4 regions of the Aurantivibrio plasticivorans genome follow, and region 2 is predicted to be linked to each of the others. Evidence: predicted binding sites of a transcription regulator. Region 2 holds the regulator's gene; each other region holds the start of a gene.

Region 1 (3,720 bases), 280 kb from region 2:
GGGGCCCGCATCACTGAGCTAATGCGCGATCATCAGCGGCACTCGACGATAAGGTTCTTCGACTCCGTTGCAGCCGCTGAAAGCTGGCTTGAGTTATGATTTACAGCGTCGTAATGGTTAAATATAGATGGCATTGTTAAATTAAATATGGCTTTTGATTATTGTAAAAAATATAAAAAAGGCGTTTGAGAAAACTCAAACGCCTTTTTTAACACACTATGAATGACTTATAACATAAAACTACTTGCCTGTTTTCTCTCGTTCTTCTTTCCGAGCACCACGTAATATGCCTGGAAGCGCATAGTTCCCCTCGTGGCAAGCATACTCAAAGATTTGCTCGTCATCTTTAGTTAATGTCATTTCACCTTTCCAAGGCTTACTGTAAAAAATAGGATCGTCGACGGTGAATTCATAGAGCATTTCTTTTTCGCCAACACGAGTGAAACGTTCAATCACTGTTCCTTTTTCTGATAACGGAAATGCCCCACGAGTTTCTTGAATAGGGTGTACGTTTTGAGTTTCGACAACTAATGTATCACCTTCCCATTGTCCCACTGAGCTACCAAACCATTCTTTGACTGCCGCTGGATTGTGCTGCCCATTCAGATCAATGATGCGAGCATCATGATTCATTTCTACCATAATCATCACGTGATTGGGGGTTTGTACAAATTGGTAATGATTGTTGTACATCACATTGTTAAGCGGCGGACCACCTGAGCTACCGAAACTTATGAGACAGCGGTCTCCGACCGGACGAACTTCTGGGCCGTCAAACATTCCTACCCGGCCATTTTTTCCATTACCGGTGGGTCTGAAAGCAGCCATTCTGGCCATCCGGCCTTCTTTGGAGTAGGGAATTTGCCCATCTTCTGGCTCAATAATCCAAGAAGAACGGTATTCACCTTTCACTATGCCGTAAGTAGAACCCGGATCAATCCAAAAGTTGTTATAGCCTTTGTTTGTGTCGCCGTCGTTTGGCGGTGGTGCATTCGGGTCGGTTCGCTTATTGTCTTCGCGTAAACGGCGGTTGTAGTAGGAGTTGTAAGTGATTTCTTCAATTTTCGACTTTGGTATCACAAGGTCTTCGAACTCTGCCGGGCGAGTCATACGCGTCAGCGATGCGTTGGTCCATACGCCTTGCAAGTCGGGTTTTCCATCTGCCATACGAGGTATTGTGTAGTTTTCAGCGACGCTAGTAGTAGTCATTAGTGCGCTAATGACTACACTAGGCAAAAGCCTAACTAAGTAGCGTATCGTCTCGCGTGACGCTTTCATTTTTCTAACTCCTGAATTCATCGTTCGTCTAAATTGCGGGAAAACCGCACAATTGCTTTTGTTTTTCAAATTATTGTTTTTGGCTTTTCAATCGGTAAGGTGACCATGACCTAGTTTAATCGTGACCTAGTTTATTTAAGCCACGTTCATTAGGTTAACTCATCGGTTTTTGATCTGGCACTGCCTTTGCACTTCTTCTCATAGAATTTAAATACCCGCTATTAGATATAGTGGTAGCAGCATCTTGTGTATAGCGTTGTAAGGAGTCTACTGAAATGGGCGCAACACCAAACTCGACTGATTTTATATTGTCACTGAATGCTAACCCTGTGGTGAAAGTAAACCCAGAAAACAAGACTCGTGTCGTGGATAAAGCGCCTTCTGAGTCCGGTAAACGCTTTCACGAGGTGCTCCGTGATCGATCCGAACAACCCAATAAAACAACAGGTAGTGCGTCGCAAGTTGCTGAAAAATCAGAAAAAAAAGGCGTTCAAGAGAAAGATAATCCATCTTCACCGAATCATTCTAGCGAAGTAAAGTCATCAGCAAATGAAGCGCGCAAAAGCGACGACCTTAGTGAAAATGCGAATAGTGAACGACAAAATAAGTCGGCGGACCACGATGTAAAAGCCGCAACGGAAAATAAATCTTATGATGCCACTGAAGAACAAGGTGGCGCGCACAGCGCGCCGCACCAAGCGAATACGGATGACGATACGCCGCGGGGTATTTTTCAGCCTGAAGGCAATAGTTTGCCGCAACAGCGACAAGATTTACCTGCCTCACTAAGTATCCCCGCTATGCATGACAGCCTGTCGGAATTAAACCTCAACGGGCTAAATGCCATTCAGGAGTTGACACCACAGCAATTGGAGGCATTAGAGGACCTAGTTGAAGGTGGGGTCCCCTTAGCAGAAGCTATCGCTCAAATACTTCAACCGATAGGTGAAAACACTAACCTTAGTACAACAAGCACTGTTGCCAATGAGCCGCAGACTCACATACCGATAGAAGCCGTTGATAGCGTATTTGAAAATGGTAACTCTCAGACGCAAGCCAAAGATCTTGCCAGTGAACGAGCGGTTAACGATCTTGTTCACGCCGAAGTAGGCCCCAAGAAGCCAGGTGTGGAAACCTTCGGAAATACCAACGCCATGCCAAACTCAGGCCGCTCTCATCTAATGTCTACGGGGCAAGGGGCTAGCGACCTTATCAGTACCACCGCGCAGTCGCCTGAAAGCAGTCGAGTGGCAGAGGTGGTACCCACTGCCGCTACCTTGTCAGAAGCCCTCAGAAACAACATGAAACAGGATCTCAGGTCTGTCGATCTATTAGGTAAGTCGCAAGCGGTGGATGGCAAGTCAGCTCTTGCTGACAATGGTTCTACTATGGCGATGACAATCAAGCCTCTCGCCGCCGATGGGAAGTGGGGACAGACCTTACAAACCCTCCACCAAGTAGGTGGAGGGGAGGACGGCGTTGGGCCCTCAGTTAAATTGCCGGTACTGGCCAGTAATCGAGAATGGGGGCAGGCCATGGCTGACAAGATGTTTTGGCTAGCCAGTCAGAAAGTGCAGTCTGCAGAGGTTCGGCTGGATCCGCCAGAACTTGGGCCGTTGCAGGTTAAGATTGCTGTAAATCAAGATACCGCCAGTATTAGTTTCGTCAGTCATAACGCCAGCGTTCGTGACATGCTAGATCAAAATGCTTTTCGATTAAGAGAAATGTTCGAACAGGGAGGCTTAAATCTAGTCGATGTTGATGTGTCAGGCCGCGATTCTGGGCACGAGGCGCAGGACGATAACACCGATGGTGGAATTACTTCTGGGATGCCAGGTGAGGGCGATTCAGTGAATAGCAGCGATGAACCCGCTACATTAGAACTACTCAACCTCGTGGACTATTACGTTTAGCGTACAGCCATCGCAAAACGTGGAACGCTAAATTCTAGGCGGTAAGATTTTTCAAATCTGCCGCTCATCCTCCCTCCCTCTCAAACTTACCCCATTTAGAAACCCAATTGTCTCCCGCTGGCATTTTTTTTGCTCTTACTGTGAATAACGGATGTTATTCAATAAAACGACAGGAAATTGACATGGCAGATGAGGACGATACAGAAGACACCGGTGAAGGCGAAGAAGGGTCCGGTGGCGGCAAGAAAAAGCTCAGTATTCTTGCGGCGATCATTCTTGTGCTCATCATTATCTCTGTGGTTGGCACATTATTCGCGCTAGATATGTTCACGGGTGCTGAAGATGAAATGGTTGAAGCTGAAATGATTGAAGAAGTTCCCGAGGAAGATCAAGGACCAAAACCTGCGATCTACTTTCCACTCAAGCCGCCTATCATCGTCAATTTTCAAGCGCGCGGTAGACAACGCTTTCTTCAGGCCGAGTTAACGCTGATGACCCGAGATGAGACAGTTATTAGCGCGATAGAAAC
Region 2 (3,720 bases):
TTTAGCTCCATTAGGTTGAGCCTTAGAGTTTGCTCAAAAGGCGCTGGCCCGGTTATCGATACCGATTATTTATTTCGTTAGATATCGTTAAATACTTCGGTGGCACATTTGAATAAAGATTCATCGCTATTGGCCCGCCTGATGATATTAAGATTAGACGGATTACTAAACGCTTGCGCTAGTAGAGACAGGGTTTGCAGGTGCTGATTCTCCGCTTCGTCGGGCACCAGCAACGCAAACACGATATCTACTGGGGAATCATCAATTGCTTCAAATTCAATCGCCGTATCGAGAGTGAATAAGACGCCCACGGCATTGGCTAAGTTTTTGACCCGACAATGCGGTATTGCAATACCTTGCCCAATACCAGTAGAGCCTAGTCTCTCTCGATTCACTAGTTCTCTGAATAATTCATCCGACGAGAGTGCCGGGTAGTCTTCTGCGATTTTTTTTGCTGTTTCTTCCAAAACCCGCTTCTTGCTGCCACCAGCAATGTGGCAACAAGTGCGAGAGGGGGAGAGTATCTTGCTAATGTCCATAGGTTGGTTAACTGCTCGCGAGACGACTAGCGATGGCTACGTTGCTTTTCTTTGTGCTTAATGAGCTGTCGGTCAAGCTTGTCTGACAGAAGATCGATCGCAGCGTATAAATCTTCATTGCTAGAATCCGCAAAAAAATCTTTACCGCTAACGTGTACAGTGGCTTCTGCTTTTTGCTCCAGCTTGTCGACTGACAAGATAACGTTAACCGACGTAATCTGGTCGCTGTGTCGGTTGAGTTTGTCGAGTTTGTTGGCGACATAATCTTTAATGGAGTCGGTGAGATCGAGGTGATGGCCACTGATGTTTAATTGCATAGTGCAGCTCCTAATTGTGTAGGGGAACTCTGTCCGTTATATGACAATAATTGATTGTTTTGCGGGTCACATTACATACTTGGGGCGTTGACTCCTGTTGGATATAAGCCTCTTTGCCTAAGTAGGCGCTATGACTGTAGCGGAAGTAAGGTCGCGACAAATGTGTCGAGTTAATCGCTGGATACTTTTCACACAAGCCGTTTGCGTTCGTTAGAAGCGGGAATGTTTAGAGACTCCCGATACTTGGCTATAGTGCGTCTTGCTACTTGAATACCTTGCTCGGCCAATAGTTCGGCAATTTTACTATCACTGAGTGGTTTTTTCGGATTTTCCGCAACAACCAGTTTCTTAATTATAGCGCGGATAGCGGTAGATGAGCATTCTCCGCCGCTGTCGGTACTGACATGACTAGAGAAAAAATATTTTAGCTCAAATATCCCCTGTGGCGTGTGCATATACTTTTGCGTTGTCACACGGGAAATAGTGGATTCATGCATCCCCACCGCCTCAGCAACGTCGTGAAGAACTAGTGGCTTCATCGCCTCTGGACCATAGTCTAAGAAACCGCGTTGCTTTTCTACGATACAGGTGGCAACTTTTAACAAGGTTTCGTTACGGCTATGCAAACTTTTTAGAAACCATCGCGCTTCCTGCAAATTATCTCTCAAGAAGGTGTTGTCACTACTATTGTCGGCTCGCTTAATCAATGCAGAATAGGCTGGGTTGATACGCAGCTTAGGTGCGATATCAGGATTTAGCTTCACTGCCCACCGGTCGTCCTCTTTACTGACGAATACATCCGGTACGACATATTCGGTTTCCCCAGCGTTAATTTGTTCACCTGGGCGAGGGTTTAAGCTTTGAATTAATAAAATCGTATCGCGTAGTTCCGCTTCTTTGAGCTTTGTTTTACGCATTAATTGTTTGTAATCTCGACTACCGAGCAATGCTAGGTGGTCTTTGACGACGACGAAGGCGTCTTTTAAATAAGGTGTATCTTCAGCGAACTGTTTCAGCTGGATGAGTAGGGACTCTTGGAGGTCGTGAGCACAAACACCGGGTGGGTCAAATTGTTGCAGTCGATGTAAAACGGCATTGACTTCATCTTCTTCGAGTTCTTCCAGGCTATCTTCGATACCGTGAAATATCTCATTGGTGGTTTGAGAAAGGAAACCAGACGGCTCAACAGCATCAAGAATTGACATGGCGATGACGCGGTCTCGATCAGACATTGGCGTCAAATTAAGCTGCCACATTAGGTGATCGTATAGAGACTCTGTGACAGTACGCCGGGAGTCGTAATCGTAGTCTTCGTCTTCAGGGCCACTAGCGACAGGGCCTGTTGACGGTTGGTAGATATCGTCCCAACTGGTATCGACTGGAAGTTCATTGGGGATTTCATTATTCCAGTCTGACTCAGGGTAATCTTGCGAGTCATCACTTGAATTGGGTGCGCTATTCTCGAAATTATCGTTGTTATAAAGGTCTTGAGGGTCATTGGCGGAGTCGCCATCGGATGTACTGGTTGCTTCGCTGGTATTCTCCGAATTTGAATCAGTATCACCGCTGCCTCCATCCGAACCTGAATCATCTTCAGATATCTCCAACATTGGATTGGAATCTAGCGCATCTTGGATCTCTTGCTGTAAATCCAAGGTGGACAGTTGCAGAAGCTTAATTGCTTGCTGCAATTGCGGTGTCATTGTGAGCTGTTGGCCCAGCTTAAGTTGAAGCGATTGTTTCATAGATGACGGCGACTGCGTTGCACTTTAACTTGCCAAGCACAACTTCGGTTTGATAGTGCGAGCGTTGACAAGATCTTGTTGCTCAACCGTGAGACTTGGCTTTCCCTTAATTTACATCAGCTAAATTGTCTAGAAAGGATGTGCCAATTTGGAACCCCTGACTAAGTGTAGACAGGCTACCGCGACGCGGCAATCTTGACAAGCAATGTTTATGCCTGTGGTCAAAAAATCGCTTATTTAATGAAAATTGGTTTGTAAAAAACGCGGTTAATAGCGAATTAGACGTTGACTTGAGGCGTGTCGATAGGCCTATAGACGAAAATGTTCGCCCAGATAAACTTTGCGAACTTTCTGGTTGTTCAGAACTTGTTCGGGGCTACCCGACTCGATGATATGACCTTCACTAACAATGAAAGCGCGCTCGCAAATATCGAGCGTTTCTCTTACATTGTGATCGGTAATGAGCACGCCGATACCGCGTTCTTTTAGGTGAGTGATGATGCCTTTGATGTCGTTAACGGATATTGGGTCAACGCCCGCGAAGGGTTCGTCCAACAAAATAAAGGCAGGATCAGTGGCTAACGCTCGCGCAATTTCCACTCGACGGCGTTCGCCGCCTGATAACGCCATGCCTAGGCTGTCGCGTAAGTGGGTGATATTGAACTCGACTAACAATTCCTCCATTTTGTGGAGGCGCTGTTTACGATTGAGTTGGGGGCGCGTCTCGAGAATACTGAGAATATTGTCAGCGACCGATAACTTGCGAAAAACCGAAGCCTCTTGAGGTAAATAGCCTATGCCCGCTTTAGCGCGATCATGCATAGCAAATTGAGTAATATTGAGGTCGTCGATGAAGATCTCGCCACGCAAAGGTTTAATCAGGCCTGCGATCATATAAAAACAGGTTGTTTTCCCTGCACCGTTTGGGCCGAGTAAGCCGACTACCTCTCGAGCAGATACAGACACCGAAACATCTGAAACCACATCTCTCCCTTTATAGCGCTTAGCAAGGTTTTCGGCACGAAGAGTGGACATTGGCTACTCCGCTTTATTGTTAGATGGCGGTTGTTCGTCACTCGCGCCACGGTTGCGCGGAGGGCTAACCAGTTTGATAGTGTC
Region 3 (3,720 bases), 1.7 Mb from region 2:
ATTTCGTACGAGCGCTAGATTGTAAAGTCACCGTTCTGCATGAGGGCAGTGTGCTCGCCGAGGGCGATTTGGATACGGTATCGTCTAATCCTCGTGTCGTTGAAGTATATCTGGGGCGCTGAGTCATGTTAAAAGCAGAAAATATCGATTTATATTATGGCGCTAGCCAGGCACTACAGAACGTTAGCCTAAGTGCAAAAAAAGGTGAGATAACCTGTGTACTGGGTCGCAACGGGGTAGGTAAAAGTAGCTTGATGCAGGCCATCACAGGGCGTCAGCCAATTCGTACGGGTACTGTGACCTGGGAAGGTAAGGATATCAACAAACTAAGCGCGGCAGACCGTGCACGGCAAGGCATCTCTTATGTTCCACAGGGCCGACAAATTTTTTCTCAGCTGACGGTGTTAGAGAATCTCAAAAGTGGTTTTGCTGCCTTGCCACGCGGCCAACGAAAAATCGATGATGAGATCTATAGCTTGTTTCCCGTGTTGCAAGAAATGCTGCATCGCCGAGGCGGTGATTTGTCCGGTGGCCAACAGCAGCAGCTTTCTATCGCGCGTGCATTGGTCATGAAGCCTCGCTTGCTTATCCTGGATGAGCCAACGGAAGGTATCCAGCCGTCAATCATCAAAGATATTCACAACGTCATTACTATCCTAAAAGAACGTGGTGAGATGGCTATTTTGTTAGTCGAACAATATTTTGAATTTGCCCGTGCACTCGCTGATGAGTATTCGGTGATGGATCGCGGTGAAGTGGTTTTATCTGGCTTAGCGGCTGAAATGGAAGAAGATAAAGTCCGTGCACATATGACCGTCTAGATTGGCACCTGGCGCCTAAAACAATGTTTCACGCGTTGCCTTTGGGCGCCTTCGGTGCATCCTTTCTTTAAGTTTCCTGCTTAATTGTTTAATAACCAATCAATACCTCGTGCTAAACCCTTAAAACTATTGCTTCTGCTCTTTATTAGGGCGTGAAACTGGTGCATATTGTGGCCCGCGCGCTATTGTTGGGCGTATATGTGCGGTTGCAAGCCAAAAAATCTCCGGTTTTGGCTGTAACACATTGACGAATAAGGATTTTTTCGTAGTGGCACGCTGTATGCTTTAGGGTAGGGCGCGATACAACATTATCGAAGCTGCAACGGTGATCGCACCATCGCGACGCAAGCGCAGATAACGTAATAACAAAATGAAAATCACTATCATTCTTGGAGACTAAAAAACATGAAAATGACTAAATCATTGACTTGTACCTTAGCAGCTACCGCAATCGCGGCGTCTGCAGCGTTTGCACCTGTTGCGAATGCTGAAGTTAGTGCATCAGTTGGCGTTGCTAACATGTACTTGTGGCGTGGTTATGATCTAGGTGACGGCAGTGCAGCTGTATCTGGTGATATCACCGTTAGTGGTGCAGGTTTCTACGCTGGTATTTGGGGCACTTCTGGTGATGACTCTTTGGGTTCTGAGTACGACCTTTATGTCGGCTGGGGCGGCGAGTTTGGCCCTGTTAGTGTTGACCTAAGCGTTTTGTCATACGTTTATCCAGATGCTACTTATGACACTTTAATCGATCCACTGTTCGCTTATATCCCTGCTCGAGACGACACTGTTGGTGATCTGTCTGAAGCGATCTTATCTGTTGGTATCGGCCCTGTTGCAGTGACCTACTACGACAACATTGCTGGCGGACCTGGTTACAGCTACTACACCATCGCTGGTTCTATCGGTGATTTCGGTATCCTAGTTGGCCAACACCACAACGACGGCGGTGAGAACGACGATCCTGTACATTTGGACCTTTCTTACTCTTACAACGATAACTTGAGCTTCACTATCAGTAAGTTTATCGAAGACGAAGAAGGTGTTGATGACAACATGCAATTCCTTGTTTCTTACTCTCTTCCTATTGAATAAGGCTTGAGTCTGTAAAAAGCTGGTTTCGGCCAGCTTTTTACTCGGCTTTAACAGTTAGACATTTTTATCGCCGAGTATTGAAGCCAATCAACCTGAGGAAACCCTTATGAAATTAGTAACAGCAATTATTAAACCTTTTAAGCTTGATGCTGTTCGTGAAGCACTTTCAGAAATCGGTGTACAGGGTATTACCGTGACTGAAGTAAAAGGTTTTGGCCGACAAAAAGGTCACACAGAATTGTATCGCGGCGCTGAGTACGTGGTGGATTTTCTACCTAAGACCAAAATTGAAGTTGCCGTTGGCGACTCTCAAGTTGACAGCGTTGTTGAGTCAATTAGTAAAACAGCACATAGCGGAAAAATTGGTGATGGGAAGATCTTCATTTCGCCGCTAGAGCAAGTCATTCGTATTCGCACCGGCGAAAACGGCGAAGACGCTCTATAACGAATAATCGCAATTCCGGAGAATCGCTATGGATTTACAAAATCAAATTTTTGAATTGCAGTACGCCATGGACACATTTTATTTCTTAGTGTGTGGCGCACTGGTTATGTGGATGGCCGCAGGCTTCGCAATGCTTGAAGCTGGGCTCGTTCGCGCAAAGAACACAACTGAAATTTTGACCAAAAACGTCGCTCTGTTTGCCGTTGCTTGTACTATGTACTTAATCTGCGGTTACCATTTTATGTACGACGGCGGCCTATTCCTTTCTGGCGTAACAACTGTTGGCGGAATGGATGATGCAGCTATTGCGGGCATTCTTGAGGCGTCCAACGAAGCTGGTTTCGGAGACATGGGTGAATACTCAGGAGCTTCTGACTTCTTCTTCCAAGTCGTTTTCGTTGCAACCGCGATGTCGATTGTATCGGGTGCGGTTGCTGAGCGTATGAAGCTTTGGGCTTTCCTTGCTTTCGCGGTTGTTATGACCGGTGTCATCTACCCAATCGAAGGTGGTTGGACTTGGGGTGGCAAAAGCGTCTTTGGTCTATACGAATTGAGCTATAGCGATTATGCGGGTTCAGGTATTGTTCATATGGCGGGTGCGGCTGCTGCGCTTGCTGGCGTATTGGTACTCGGTGCTCGTAAAGGTAAATACGGTGCCAACGGCGAAATCAACGCTATTCCAGGTGCAAACCTTCCTTTAGCAACCTTGGGTGCTTTCATCCTCTGGTTAGGTTGGTTTGGTTTCAACGGCGGTTCTACTCTAAAACTAGGTGGTATCGGTGTTGCGAACGAAGTTGCTAACGTCTTCTTAAACACTAACGCTGCGGCGGCCGGTGGTTTGATTGCGGCAATCATTGTTGCGCGCATCTTGTTCGGTAAAGCCGATTTGACCATGGCATTGAACGGTGCATTAGCTGGTTTGGTTGCAATCACTGCAGAGCCCGCTGATCCTTCTGGTTTGAGTGCAACTCTCATCGGTGCTGTCGGTGGTGTGATCGTAGTATTCAGCATCCTAGCGTTGGATAAATTGAAAATTGACGATCCTGTCGGTGCGATCTCTGTTCACGGCGTGGTTGGTTTGTGGGGTATCTTCGCGGTATTGATTACCGACAGCGATGCTACCTTTATGGGTCAGCTAGTTGGTGCGTTAACCATCTTCGTATGGGTATTCGTCACTAGCTTAGTGGTATGGCTGATCATCAAGGCGATCATCGGTGTGCGTGTCTCTGAAGAAGAAGAGTACGAAGGCGTCGATATCTCTGAGTGTGGTATGGAAGCTTACCCAGAGTTCGTTAAGAGCTAAGATTAAGCATACTCGCCACCAGCGAGTAGCGAAGTCACGAAAAACCCAGCCTCGGC
Region 4 (3,720 bases), 2.0 Mb from region 2:
CGGGAGTGTGTCCGCCTACGCGATAAAATTCACCATCGGCGAGCACTCGCAATAAACGTGTTTGCGTTTCCGCGGGCATGTCTCCAATCTCATCGAGAAACAGGGTTCCGCCGTTAGCTTGTTCGAAACGGCCAGAGCGTTGCGCGCCAGCGCCGGTGAATGCGCCTTTCTCGTGACCAAACAATTCCGATTCAATTAAGTCTTTGGGAATGGCTGCCATATTCAGCGCGATAAAGGGGTTGCTGCGTCGAGGCGAGTGGGTGTGGAGCGCGCGAGCAACAAGCTCTTTACCGGTGCCTGATTCGCCATTAATTAAAACGGTAATGTTGGATTGCGAAAGGCGCCCGATGGCTCGAAACACTTCCTGCATTGCAGGTGCCTCACCGATGATTTCACCACCAATTTCCTGGGGTTCAGGGACGCTGAGGCCACGGTTCTCTTTTGCATGTGCAAGCGCACGTTGAGTCACCGCTAGCGCTTCGTCTACGTCAAATGGTTTTGGTAAATATTCGAAGGCACCACCTTGGTAGGCAGCGACAGCACTATCCAAGTCTGAGTGAGCTGTCATGATGATGACGGGTACATCCGGGTTATCCCGTTGCAGATTTTTAAGCATCTCCAAGCCATCAATGCCGGGCATGCGGATATCGCAAATTACGGCTTCGGGATGGGAGCTTTGTAATTCCAGCATGGCGCGGTCGCCACTATCAAAACTTTCGGTCTCAATGCCTGCTTGATGCAGTGCCTTTTCTAGCACCCAGCGAATCGATCGGTCGTCGTCAATAATCCACACTTGATTAGACTTTTGCATTATCTTGTTCCATAGGTATGTAGACTGAAAACTGTGTGCGCCCAGGGCGGCTGTCACAGGAGATTAGCCCTAAGTGTTGGCTGATTAATTGTTGTGAAATTGCGAGTCCTAGTCCGGTTCCCTTGGCTCGCCCAGAAATCATTGGGTAAAAAATATCTTCAATGATTTCTGGCGGAATACCTGGGCCGTTGTCGATGATGTCAATCCGGCAAACCAGGTTATGGTGGAAGCGCCCAATGGTAAATTGACGCTGCACACGCGTACGAATAGTTATTTCCCCTTCATCTTTCATGCCAGCATCTTCTAATGCCTCCCAAGCGTTGCGAACAACGTTCAAAATCGCCTGGATTAGCTGCTCTTTATCGCCTTGAATCTCAGGGATGCTTGGATCGTAGTCGCGCTCAATCACCAAGGTGCCACCGGATTCGGCATTGATAATGGTGGCAACGCGTTCAACGACCGCATGAATGTTGACCGCTTCCATTGAGGTGGGTTGGTGTGGGCCGAGCATCTTGTCCACTAGATTGCGCAGACGATCAGCCTCTTGGATGATGACGTGGGTATATTCATCAAGGGATCTGTCGTTGAGTTCACGTGCGAGCAGCTGAGCGGCACCGCGAATCCCCCCTAGCGGATTTTTGATTTCGTGAGCAAGCCCACGCACTAAGTTTCGAGTGGTTTCTTGGGCTGCTGTTGTCGCTTCCTCACGGCTGATGCGCAGTAGGCGGTCCAGGTGCTGGATTTCAATGAGGAGATCTGAGCTTTCTGCTAAGGGAGTGACAGAGTAGTCGACGGTTAGGTCTGTGCCATTTGGCAGTTGCCATGGTGCTTGTCGTTTAGTGTAAGTGACTCGGTGCGTCGAAGCGTCTTGCAAGGTATCTAAAGCTGCCTCGGATTCGTGAAAGCTGCTACTGATAGGTGTACCTTTAACTTGGTCGCCACTGATTTCGAGGAGGATTTCTGCCGCCGGATTGACGTACTGGAAGCACAGCTTTTGATCAACAATGAGAATGGCTGTGGTCAGGTTTTCGATGATTTGTTTGAAGTCTGGGTTTATTGGCATTGGTGTGTCCTTCACTGCTTAGCGGACGCTTGCAAAAACTAAACCACCTAATTGGGGCAATTCAAGGCGCATAACCAGTAGTGATCAGCTGAGATATTTCGCTATCGGAGAAAGAGGTGTGCGCAATTGTAGTGCAATTATGGGGTGTGGTGCATCAGTATGAACCAAAAGTGTGCTCTCGTGATTCATAAAGGGGAGGGGTGAAAAAAGTGGTTCTAAAATGGGGCTTGTCAGTTGTTCTTGGGTGTCGCCCGTTAAGGGGCTGGTCGCGGTCTATTCACTCGGTGAACATACACGGTAACGGCGGCCGCTCTACCTAGCGTTTTTCCGCGCTTATCAACGACTTTTGCGCTGATGCTGTGAGTTCCAGGGGTGATATGGTTGATGGTCGAGCCGTCTAACATAGACCCATTATCGCTCACCTTAACAGTGTGGCTGCTATGGAGTTCAGGGTCGGTTTTTGTGCTCACAGTAAGGCTTCGTTCACCCGGAGGTACGTGGTATTCATGGGTTGGAAAGGTGATGCTTACACTGTAGCTCGTTGGGATCTCTTGCTCAGGCGACTCTTCTTCACTTTGGCGAGGTGCGCTGGGGGTGGCTGGTAGCGCTGGTGCCGGCATTCGGTTGTCTTCTTTTAATTGTACTTTCTCTGATGATGAACCTGAGGGACTATCGCTGTAGGTTATGTTGCCATGCTCGTCGACTGTTTTATAAACGTCGGCTGAATAGGTGCTCTGGCTGAACAAGAGGCAGTAGGCAATCGTGATAAATAACTTAAAAACCATAAGGCGCATAGATTCATTCCATCAATTGGGATGTAGTGCAGCAAGTGTACCGTTTGCTTTGGCGCAGCTCCAAGCCATTTTCATTGTGACCTTACGACTATGGGGCCCACAAAAAACCCAGCCGTAGCTGGGTTTTTTCTATCGTCTATTAACGTTTGAATTAAACGCTGTAGTACATATCGAACTCAACGGGGTGAGTGGTCATGTTTAGCGTCTCGATTTCTTCAGACTTCAGTGCGATATAGGCATCGATCATGTCGTCAGAGAAAACACCACCTTCGGTTAGGAACGCCCGGTCTTCGTCGAGGGCTTTCAGCGCTTCGTCGAATGTCGCGCAAACCGTTGGGTACTCTGCCAGCTCTTCAGGCTCAAGATCGTAGAGGTCTTTATCGGCCGAATCACCCGGGTGGATTTTGTTTTTCACTCCGTCCAGGCCAGCCATTAGCAACGCAGCAAATGCCAAGTAAGGATTCGCTGTTGAGTCAGGAAAACGAGTTTCAATACGCTTGCCTTTGGGGTTTGAAACGTAAGGAATGCGGATGGACGCTGAACGGTTGCGCGCTGAGTAAGCCAAGATAACAGGGGCTTCGAAGCCTGGCACTAGACGTTTATAGGAGTTAGTTGAAGCGTTACAAAACGCATTTAAGGCTTTTGCGTGCTTAATGATCCCGCCGATATAGAACAGCGCGGTTTCACTCAAGCCGGCATAGACATCGCCCGCGAACTGATTGACACCATCTTTGACGAATGACTGGTGAACATGCATTCCACTGCCGTTGTCACCAACCAGCGGTTTAGGCATAAACGTTGCGGTTTTACCGTAAGCGTGGGCAACATTGTGTACACAGTATTTCAGTACTTGTACTTCGTCGGCTTTCTTGGTCAAGGTGTTGGCACCCACACCGATTTCACATTGACCGGCAGTGCCTACTTCGTGGTGGTGTACTTCGATGTTTAGGCCCATGGCTTCCATGGCGTTACACATTGCGCCACGCAGATCGTGAAGCGAATCAACTGGTGGAACTGGGAAGTAACCGCCTTTTACGCCGGGTCGGTGGCCC

What was found. The regulator sigma-54, encoded in region 2, starts transcription at its own class of promoters, with help from an activator protein. The targets are predictions, from matches to a motif close to TGGCACANNNNTTGCNNT.
Region 1: the regulator sigma-54 is predicted to act here: its motif matches at 1,454-1,471, upstream of ACZ5NB_RS11220 (flagellar hook-length control protein FliK).
Region 3: the regulator sigma-54 is predicted to act here: its motif matches at 1,091-1,108, upstream of ACZ5NB_RS00715 (TorF family putative porin).
Region 4: the regulator sigma-54 is predicted to act here: its motif matches at 1,981-1,998, upstream of glnL (nitrogen regulation protein NR(II)).

Annotation. Positions count from the first base shown of each region.
Region 1 covers NZ_AP036020.1:2,485,948-2,489,667, reverse strand. Annotated here, with positions in the region: gene ACZ5NB_RS11230 (DUF4180 domain-containing protein) at 1-99, shown strand, start outside; gene ACZ5NB_RS11225 (hypothetical protein) at 241-1,278, opposite strand; gene ACZ5NB_RS11220 (flagellar hook-length control protein FliK) at 1,554-3,191, shown strand; gene ACZ5NB_RS11215 (flagellar basal body-associated FliL family protein) at 3,374-3,720, shown strand, end outside.
Region 2 covers NZ_AP036020.1:2,764,930-2,768,649, reverse strand. Annotated here, with positions in the region: gene ACZ5NB_RS12440 (PTS sugar transporter subunit IIA) at 78-539, opposite strand; gene hpf (ribosome hibernation-promoting factor, HPF/YfiA family) at 566-856, opposite strand; gene ACZ5NB_RS12430 (RNA polymerase factor sigma-54) at 1,045-2,601, opposite strand; gene lptB (LPS export ABC transporter ATP-binding protein) at 2,911-3,636, opposite strand; gene lptA (lipopolysaccharide transport periplasmic protein LptA) at 3,640-3,720, opposite strand, start outside.
Region 3 covers NZ_AP036020.1:156,304-160,023, forward strand. Annotated here, with positions in the region: gene urtD (urea ABC transporter ATP-binding protein UrtD) at 1-122, shown strand, start outside; gene urtE (urea ABC transporter ATP-binding subunit UrtE) at 126-821, shown strand; gene ACZ5NB_RS00715 (TorF family putative porin) at 1,227-1,916, shown strand; gene glnK (P-II family nitrogen regulator) at 2,023-2,361, shown strand; gene ACZ5NB_RS00725 (ammonium transporter) at 2,390-3,664, shown strand.
Region 4 covers NZ_AP036020.1:408,704-412,423, forward strand. Annotated here, with positions in the region: gene ntrC (nitrogen regulation protein NR(I)) at 1-811, opposite strand, end outside; gene glnL (nitrogen regulation protein NR(II)) at 798-1,874, opposite strand; gene ACZ5NB_RS01860 (DUF4124 domain-containing protein) at 2,129-2,668, opposite strand; gene glnA (glutamate--ammonia ligase) at 2,820-3,720, opposite strand, start outside.